DNA from 4 places in the Streptosporangium sp. NPDC049644 genome. Region 3 is predicted to be linked to each of the others. Evidence: riboswitches for the same ligand, from Rfam matches in the RefSeq annotation. Region 3 holds a riboswitch; each other region holds the start of a gene.
The links. A riboswitch is a leader RNA that binds a small molecule or an ion and turns the genes downstream of it on or off. The one in region 3 is predicted to bind cobalamin.
Positions count from the first base shown of each region.

Region 1: linked by a shared signal. The riboswitch ahead of AB0J58_RS26310 (ribonucleoside-diphosphate reductase subunit alpha) and the one ahead of cobN (cobaltochelatase subunit CobN) in region 3 are both predicted to bind cobalamin.
Region 2: linked by a shared signal. The riboswitch ahead of metE (5-methyltetrahydropteroyltriglutamate--homocysteine S-methyltransferase) and the one ahead of cobN (cobaltochelatase subunit CobN) in region 3 are both predicted to bind cobalamin.
Region 4: linked by a shared signal. The riboswitch ahead of bluB (5,6-dimethylbenzimidazole synthase) and the one ahead of cobN (cobaltochelatase subunit CobN) in region 3 are both predicted to bind cobalamin.

Region 1 is NZ_JBFAOJ010000052.1:7,035-9,228, forward strand. It holds gene AB0J58_RS26305 (tripartite tricarboxylate transporter substrate-binding protein) at 1-562, shown strand, start outside; cobalamin riboswitch at 567-769, shown strand; gene AB0J58_RS26310 (ribonucleoside-diphosphate reductase subunit alpha) at 885-2,194, shown strand, end outside.
Region 2 is NZ_JBFAOJ010000094.1:9,588-11,781, reverse strand. It holds gene AB0J58_RS35630 (superoxide dismutase) at 66-668, opposite strand; cobalamin riboswitch at 748-966, shown strand; partial or broken gene metE (5-methyltetrahydropteroyltriglutamate--homocysteine S-methyltransferase) at 1,071-2,194, shown strand, end outside.
Region 3 is NZ_JBFAOJ010000006.1:95,223-97,416, reverse strand. It holds gene AB0J58_RS05140 (precorrin-3B synthase) at 1-783, opposite strand, end outside; cobalamin riboswitch at 799-1,003, shown strand; gene cobN (cobaltochelatase subunit CobN) at 1,035-2,194, shown strand, end outside.
Region 4 is NZ_JBFAOJ010000045.1:33-2,226, reverse strand. It holds gene AB0J58_RS24145 (transposase) at 1-122, opposite strand, end outside; gene AB0J58_RS24140 (helix-turn-helix domain-containing protein) at 119-727, opposite strand; gene AB0J58_RS24135 (hypothetical protein) at 946-1,110, shown strand; cobalamin riboswitch at 1,193-1,392, shown strand; gene bluB (5,6-dimethylbenzimidazole synthase) at 1,422-2,066, shown strand.

The DNA of each region.
Region 1 (2,194 bases), on a different contig from region 3:
GGCGCTGACGGTCGGCGGCCGGCCGGAGGGCGGTTCCGACCACGTGCTCTACGGCATGATCGGCAAGTGCCTCGGGGTGGACACCCGGTTGCTGGAGTACGCGGGGTTCCACGGTGCCGAGGACGCGGCCGAGGCGCTCCAGGTCGGACGGGTCGCGGCCCTGCTGGGGTCGGCCCGCGCCCTGCGACCCGAGATCGCCGCGGGCCGCCTGCGTCCCCTGGTGGTCTCCTCGGGCAGCCGGCTCGACGGGATCGACGCGCCGACGCTCCTGGAGGTCGAGGTCCGGCTGGAGTACAGCGACTGGTGCGGCCTGCTGGGACCCAAGGGCATGGGCCAGGCGGACCGGGACGCCGCGATCGCCCTGTGTGACAGGATCGACGCCGCGCCGCGCTGGCGCGCCCTGTGCGCGGCCAATGGATGGAGCCGGGTCTACCTCAGCGGTGACGACTTCCGTCAGTGGCTCTTCACCGAGACGGCCCGCACCCGCGGGGTGCTCCACGAGCTCGGACTGCTGAAGTCTTCCGACACAACTTGTTGGGGTAGTTGCGTCAGACGCCCCTAGATGTAGGATCCTGCTCGTTGCTGGTTCGCCCCGGGAGGGGCGAGGCAAGAGGGAACCCGGTGAGATTCCGGGACTGCCCCGCAGCGGTGAACGGGAACGAAAGCCGTCATGTGAGCACTGGGTGAGCCATGCCCGGGAAGCGACGGCCGGTAGGCACGCGCAGGGCGCCCGTGAGTCCGAAGACCTGCCGGTGACGTGATTGTCCAGGGCCTCGTGGGAGGGCCCGCGGAACGAGGCGGTCCGGCGTGCCCGGGATCGCTCGCGGACGCGTGCCCCTCCGGCGGAGCCACAGGGGGAAGTTCGAGCGAGCGAGGGACACCACGTGACACAGGTATTGGCGGAGACGGCGGCGGAGAGCGCGGGGAACGCGCCGGTCGATCGCAGGCAGGCCATCGACGAGGCCGCCGCCCGAGTGATCACCGACCCCGAGAACTCCAGGGTCGCCGCCGCGCTGCTGGCCGAGCTGATCGCCGACGAGGCCGCCGAGCACGGCGTCCGCGACTTCTCCGAGTCGGTCGCCGCGACGCACGAGGCGGGGTTGATCGCCGACGGGCTCGCGGAGTTCGTGGCCGCCCATGCCGGGGTCCTGGACGCGCTCATCGAGCCGGACGCCGACGCCAGATTCGAGTACTTCGGTCTGCGTACCGTCTACGACCGCTACCTGCTGCGTCACCCGCGCACCCGCAAGGTGCTGGAGCGCCCGCAGCACTTCTTCCTCCGGGTGGCCTGCGGCCTGTCCGAGACCGTCGAGGAGGCCGCCGAGCTGTACGCGCTCATGGCCACCCTGTCCTACCTGCCCAGCTCGCCCACGCTGTTCAACTCCGGCTCGCGCAGACCCCAGCTCTCCTCGTGCTTCCTGCTCGACTCGCCCCGCGACGAGCTGGAGGCCATCTACGAGCGCTACGGGCAGGTCGCGCGGCTGTCGAAGTACGCCGGGGGCATCGGGATCGCCTGGAGCCGGATCCGCTCGCGGGGCTCGCTGATCCGCGGTACCAACGGCCATTCCAACGGCATCGTGCCCTGGCTGCGCACCCTGGACGCGAGCGTCGCCGCGGTCAACCAGGGCGGCCGCCGCAAGGGCGCGGCCTGCGTCTACCTGGAGCCCTGGCACGCCGACGTCGAGGAGTTCCTCGAACTGCGCGACAACACCGGCGAGGAGGCCCGCCGCACGCACAACCTGAACCTGGCCAACTGGATCCCCGACGAGTTCATGCGCCGGGTCGAGGCCGACGGCGTGTGGTCACTGTTCGACCCCAAGGAGGTCCCGCACCTCACCGACCTGTACGGCGCCGCGTTCGACGACGCCTACCGGGCCGCCGAGGCCGAGGGCCGGTTCACCGCGCAGCTCCCCGCCCGCACCCTGTACGGCCGGATGATGCGCACGCTCGCGCAGACCGGCAACGGCTGGATGACCTTCAAGGACGCGGCCAACCGGACCTCCAACCAGACGGCCAGGCCGGAGAACGTCATCCATCTGTCGAACCTCTGCACCGAGATCCTTGAGGTCACCAGCGACGCCGAGACCGCGGTCTGCAACCTCGGCTCGATCAACCTGGCCGCCCACCTGTCTCCGGGCACCGAGGAGGGGATCGACTGGGCGCGGCTGCGTGCGACGGTCCGCACCGCCGTGCG
Region 2 (2,194 bases), on a different contig from region 3:
CCGGGCTCCCGGGGGGATGTGCGGCGCCGGGCCTGCCGGCCGGCGCCGCTGTTCGATGAGGGCACTTATCCCTGGGTGGCTGCGGCGAACCGGGCGGCGACGTCGCTCCAGTTGACCAGGGACCACAGCTTGGCCACGTAGTCCGGGCGGACGTTGCGGTACTGCAGGTAGTAGGCGTGCTCCCAGGCGTCGAACACCAGCAGCGGGGTTGAGCCGATGCCGACGTTGCCATGGTGGTCGTAGACCTGCTGGACGATCAGCCGCTTGCCGATCGGTTCGTAGCCGAGTACGCCCCAGCCCGACCCCTGAACGGTCTGGGTGGCGGTGGTGAGCTGCTTGGCGAACGCCTCGAACGACCCGAAGTTCTCGTCGATCGCCGCGGCGAGATCGCCGTCGGGACGGTCTCCGCCGTCCGGGGAGAGGTTGTCCCAGAAGATCGAGTGCAGGACGTGCCCGGACAGGTTGAACGCCAGGGTCTTCTCCAGCCCGACGAGCCCGCCGAACGCGTCCTTGGCGCGGGCCTCCTCCAACTGCTCCAGGGTGTCGTTGGCGCCCTTGACGTAGGCGGCGTGGTGCTTGGCATGGTGCAGTTCCAGGATCTCCCCAGTGATCGCGGGCTCCAGCGCCGCGTAGTCGTAGGGCAGGTCCGGCAGCGAGTAGATCGACATAGGGACACTATTGCAAGTAAGTCGCAACTGCGGCAAGCATGCATAAGGGATGGATGCGGCGGCGGCCGCCCCGCGGGTTAGACTCCTGGACGCGGATGGTTCGTCCAGGTCCCTGGGATCTGGACGTCGTAAGAGGGAACCCGGTGGGAATCCGGGACTGCCCCGCAGCGGTGAGTGGGAACGACCGCCGTCACACGCACTGGGTCTTTCGGCCTGGGAAGCGACGGCCAGTAGGACACGCCTGTCTCAGGTGTGGCGCCCACGAGTCCGAAGACCTGCCTTTCGCCCGTGCGCCGTTCGGCGTGCGGTGGTCCGCGGCCTCGTGGGAGGGCCAGGGACGCGCGCCGTTCACGCGCTCCTTCCTCCTGCCCGGCCGCCCGTGGCTCAGCGAGGGAAGCTGCCATGCAAACGACGATCCTCGGATATCCCCGTATCGGGGCACACCGGGAACTGAAGTTCGCCACCGAGGACTACTGGGCCGGGCGCTCCGACGCCGCCGCCCTGGCGAAGACGGCCGAGGTCCTGCGCCGGGAGGTCTGGACGGGCCTGCGCGACGCGGGCCTCGACACGATCCCGTCGAACACGTTCTCCCTCTACGACCAGGTACTCGACACCAGTGTCATGGTCGACGCGGTGCCCGGCCGTTACCGGCACCTGACCGGCCTGGACCGGTACTTCGCCATGGCCCGCGGCGTCCAGGACGTCCCGGCGATGGAGATGACCAAGTGGTTCGACACCAACTACCACTACATCGTGCCCGAGGTCGGGCCGGACATCCGGTTCCGGCTGGCCGGCGGGGCACGGTCCAAGCCGCTGGCCGAATACGCGGAGGCCCGGGACCTGGGGGTGGAGACCCGCCCGGTGCTGGTCGGTCCCCTCACCTATCTGCTGCTCGCCAAGGCCGCGCCCGGCGCGCCCGCCGGGTTCCGGCCTCTCGACCTGCTCGACGAGCTCGTCGAGGTCTACGCCGACCTGCTGGAACGGCTCGCCGGGGCGGGCGCGCGGTGGGTACAGCTCGACGAGCCCGCCCTGGTCGCCGACCGGAACGCCGAGGAGATCGCCGCGCTCGCCCGTGTCTACGAACGCCTCGGCGAGTTGCCCAACAGGCCCCGGATTCTGGTGGCGGCCTACTTCGGTACGGTCGGCGCGGACGCGCTGCGCACGCTGGCCGCGACCCGGGTCGAGGCGGTCGGTCTGGACTTCGTCGCCGGGCCGGGAAATCTCGGCGTGCTCGCCTCCGTCGGCGGACTCCCCCGCAAGACCGTCGTCGCCGAGGTGGTGGACGGCCGCAATGTGTGGCGTACCGACGTTCAGCGGGCGAAGGCGACCTGCGCGGTCCTGCTCGGCCTGGCCGACCAGGTCGAGGTGAGCACCTCCTGCTCGCTGCTGCACGTCCCGATCGACCTGGACGCCGAGACCGCGCTGGCCCCGGCCGTCCGAGGTCGTCTGGCCTTCGCCCGGCAGAAGGTCGCCGAGGTCGTCGCCCTCGGCCGGGTCTCACCTTCCGCCGCCCCCGCCCCCGGAAC
Region 3 (2,194 bases):
CCACGCGCCCGACCCCTGCTCGGCGCGCTCGGCCAGGAACGCCTCGGCGACCGCGAGCATGCCGGTGGCGGCGGAGGAGACGGGGACGCGCAGCCCCCGGTCGGCACCGGCGAGCAGCAGCGCCACCTCGGAGACATCGTCCACCGAGGCGTCCACCGGATCGACCGGCAGCAGCGTGACGTCCGCGCCGAGAGCCGCCATGTCGCCCGAGCCGTCGTCGAGCGCGAAGAGGAACCGGCCGGGCAGGTCGGCGAGCGCGGGCCGGGCGCGGAGTTCCCCGTCCAGCCGGGACACGAGCGGACGGACGTCGAGCAGGCTCGCGGGTGCCCGCCCGGCCAGGGGCGAGGCCACGATGTTGCGTACCCGCTCATGCGTGGCCGACGGCAGCAGCCCGGCGGCGGCCAGCCGCACGGCGAGGTCGGATGCCGGGGAAGGCCGCCGGTCGTCGTCCGGAACGCGCGCGTCGTCACGTGCGAAGGCCCCGGCCGGAGAAGACCCGACGCCTGGAACGCGCGCGTCGTCGCGTGCCGGGTCCATGGCGGGAAGGGGGTCGCCGTCCTGCGGCGGGAGGCCGCGCACCTGGAGGTTCGCCCGGGAGGTCAGCTCGATCACGCCGGATCCGAGCTCCCGGGCGGCGGCGGCGACCACGCGGAGCTGACGCGCCGTGAGCGCCCCGCCGGGAATCCTGATCCGTGCCAGGCCGCCGTCGGCCGCGGCGTGCACCTGGAGCGCTCCGGGACACACGTCGGCCCGGGTTCTTCCGGGAGGGTCGGTTATTGACACGCAGTGGATGGTAGCTCCCATTTCTTTACGGATGTCCGCCTGGCATAGTGTGACCTAGGCGACGGCGCAGGGAGGAAGCCGGTGTGAAACCGGCGCGGTCCCGCCACTGTAACCGGGGAGCGAACCCCACCGAAGGCCACGGTCCGGCAACGGACGGGAAGGCCGGGGTGAGCGTTGATCCGGGAGCCAGGAGACTCCTGCCGTCGCGACGACGACGACCCGGGGCGAGGACCCCGAGGGAGGACTTCCGCATGCGTTCCGTGCCGCCCACCCCACGATCGGCCGCACCACCCGCGCCACCCGCCGTCCTGCTGCTGTCGACCTCCGACACCGACCTGCTCAGCGCGCGGACGAGCGGCGCGAACTACCGGCTCGGCAACCCGGCGCGGCTGTCCGCCGAGGACCTGCCCGCGCTGACCGAGGGCACGGACCTCGTGGTCGTGCGGCTGCTCGGCGGCCGGCGGGCATGGCAGGACGGGCTGGACGCGCTGCTCGCCGACCGGCGGCCCGTCGTGATCCTCGGTGGCGAGCAGGCCCCCGACGCCGAGCTGATGGAGCTGTCCACGGCGCCCGGCGGGGTCTGCGCCGAGGCGCACGCCTACCTCGCGCACGGCGGTCCGGCGAACCTGGCCCAGCTGCACGCCTTCCTCTCCGACACGGTGCTGCTCACCGGGTACGGCTTCGCACCGCCCGCGCCCACCCCGGGCTGGGGCCCCCTCGAACGTGTCGCGCGACGCACCGAGGGCCCCGTCATCGGCGTGCTCTACTACCGCGCGCACCACGTCGCGGGCAACACCGCCTTCGTCGAGACGCTCTGCCTGGCCATCGAGGAGGCGGGCGGCCAGGCCCTGCCCGTCTACTGCGGTTCCCTGCGCAGCGCCGAGCCCGGCCTGTTCGACACGCTCCGGGCCGCGGACGCCCTGGTGGTCACCGTGCTCGCCGCCGGGGGCACCCGCCCGGCGACCGCCTCGGCGGGCGGGGACGACTCCGCGTGGGACGTCGGCGCGCTCGCCGAGCTGGACGTGCCGATCCTGCAGGGCCTCTGCCTGACCACGGGAAGGGACGCCTGGCGGGAGAACGACGACGGCCTGTCCCCGCTCGACGCGGCCTCCCAGGTGGCGATCCCCGAGTTCGACGGGCGGATCATCACCGTGCCGTTCTCCTTCAAGGAGGTCGACGACGAGGGCCTGACCGTGTACGTGGCCGATCCCGAGCGGGCCTCGCGGGTGGCCGGCATCGCGGTACGGCACGGCCTGCTCCGGCACGTCAGGGCACCGGAACGGCGGATCGCGGTGATGCTGTCGGCGTACCCGACCAAGCACTCCAGGATCGGCAACGCGGTCGGCCTGGACACCCCGGCCAGCGTGGTCAGGCTGCTCACGGCCATGGCGGAGGCCGGGTACGACCTCGG
Region 4 (2,194 bases), on a different contig from region 3:
CGGATGCGCAGGCCGCCGTATACCCAGCTCTTGTCGGTGCCGCGGGAGTAGGTCAGCGGCGCTTTGATCCGGTGTCCGTCGGGCGACCAGGCGGGCGCGGGTGCGAAGGTGCGCGGGGTCACCGGTCCCAGCTCGTCGGCGCAGATGACCGTGGTGCCGGGTGGCGGCTGGGCGTAGAGGCCGATGACCTCGGCTCTTTTGGGGCGAAGTCCGGATCGGTCGAGGTGGTCCAGGAGCGGGGATGGCGCCAGCGGACCTTCTCCGCTCGCAGGATCCGGCGGACCTGGCTGCGCGCGATGACGATGCCTTGGGCGCGGGCGGCGGCGGTCAGACTGTCCAGCGTCCACTCGGCGGGGCCGGCCTCCTCGTCTGCGGCCAGGTCCCCGGCCTCGTCGCGGACCAGCCGTCCGGGCGGAGTCGAGCGCGCCAGCGCGATGAGCTGCCCGCGTTCGAGCTCGGTGATGCGTGGCTTGCGGCCTGCCCCGGGCCGATCGCCCAGCCCGGCCAGGCCTTCGGCGTTGAACCGCTCGATCCGCTCGCGCACGGTCTGCATGTGACAGCCCAGCTTGGCCGCGATGGCACTGGTGCGCAGCCCTTGCCAGCTGAACACGATGATCTGCGCTCTCCTGATCCAGTCGGCCGGGGCATGACGAGCCCCGGCCAGCTTGCGGATCTTCCGCTCCTCTTCAGCGTCCGTCGGCGGACGCGCATGCAGCAGTTTCGGCATGACAATCCCCCTGAGACCATCATTACCCCCAGGTCAGCAGGGATCTCCGCCCTCATTCAGGAACGCAGCACTAGGCCCTCGACAGCCGGTTGCCGAAAAGAACGCGAGCCCTCCCGACGACGAGGACCAGGAGCACGCCGAGGTGCCGGCGTCTCGCGGCGCCGAGCTGGTCGACGCGATTGCCGAAAGAATCCGAGCCACCCGGGTAGGCCCAGGACATGAGCAAAGACAAGCCCACACCGTGGGACGAGGGCGCCAAGGCGCGCATCATGTCCAACACCGCGAAGAACCCGAACAGCCCCAGCGCCAAAAGCGACCTGGGCCGCAAGGCCCAGTCCGGCGCGGACAAGAACGCTCACCGGCAAGGCGGCAAGCGTCGCTGAGAATTGCCGAATTGTTCTTGTAAGGGGTCAAGGACCCGGCCCGGCCACAATCGCAAGCGGTGAGGTGATCAACTACCATACTCTCGGCGAACTGTTGCGAGGTGCCTTGCGGTCGCGAGGAGAATCGGGAAGCCGGTGTGATTCCGGCACGGGCCCGCCGCGGTGACCGGGAAGCCGCCGTCCACGTGCGAAGCACAGCCACTGGCTCGTAAGGGCTGGGAAGGCGGGCGGTCAGGCGTTGATCCGGGAGTCCGAAGACCGGCCTCGCGCCCATCGCCCCGCCAGGGGCACGACGCAGCGGGAGCCTGCCCATGAACAGCCAGCTTTACGATGTCATTCATCGCCGCCGCGACGTGCGAGGCCAGTTCACCGGCGGACCCGTGCCGGACGAGGTGCTGCACCGCGTGCTGTCGGCGGCTCACGCCGCCCCCAGCGTCGGGCTGTCCCAGCCGTGGGACTTCGTCGTGGTGCGCGACGCCGAGATCCGCGGCGCCTTCCACGACCACGTCCAGCACGAGCGGGCGACCTTCGCCGCCACCCTCGATGGCGAGGCCGCCCGGCGGTTCGCCCAGATCAAGATCGACGGAGTGCGCGAGTCGACGCTGTCCGTCGTGGTCACCTATGACCAGGACAGGGGCGGTCCCGCGGTGCTCGGCCGCCACGCCATCGCCGACGCCGGCCTGTACTCGGTGTGCCTGGCCATCCAGAACCTGTGGCTGGCCGCGACCGCCGAACGGCTCGGCATCGGCTGGGTGTCGTTCTACCGTGAGCCTTTTGTGCGGGACCTGCTCGGTATCCCCGTTCGGATCCGTCCGGTCGCGTGGCTGTGTCTCGGTCCCGTCACCCACCTCGAAGAGGCCCCTGATCTGGAACGGCACGGATGGCGGCGACGGCGCCCGCTGGCCGCCGCCATCCATCACGACCAATGGGGGACGAGCGGCCTCGGCCACCGTTAACTCACCCAACCTGACGCCACCATCGCCTCGAGCGCCCGACTGCTGGGCGCAGCCGCGCCACCATCTACTGACCATGAAATCTCGGCGTGACGATGTGCACGGGGCCGCTTCCAGTTCGTTGTTCGCGT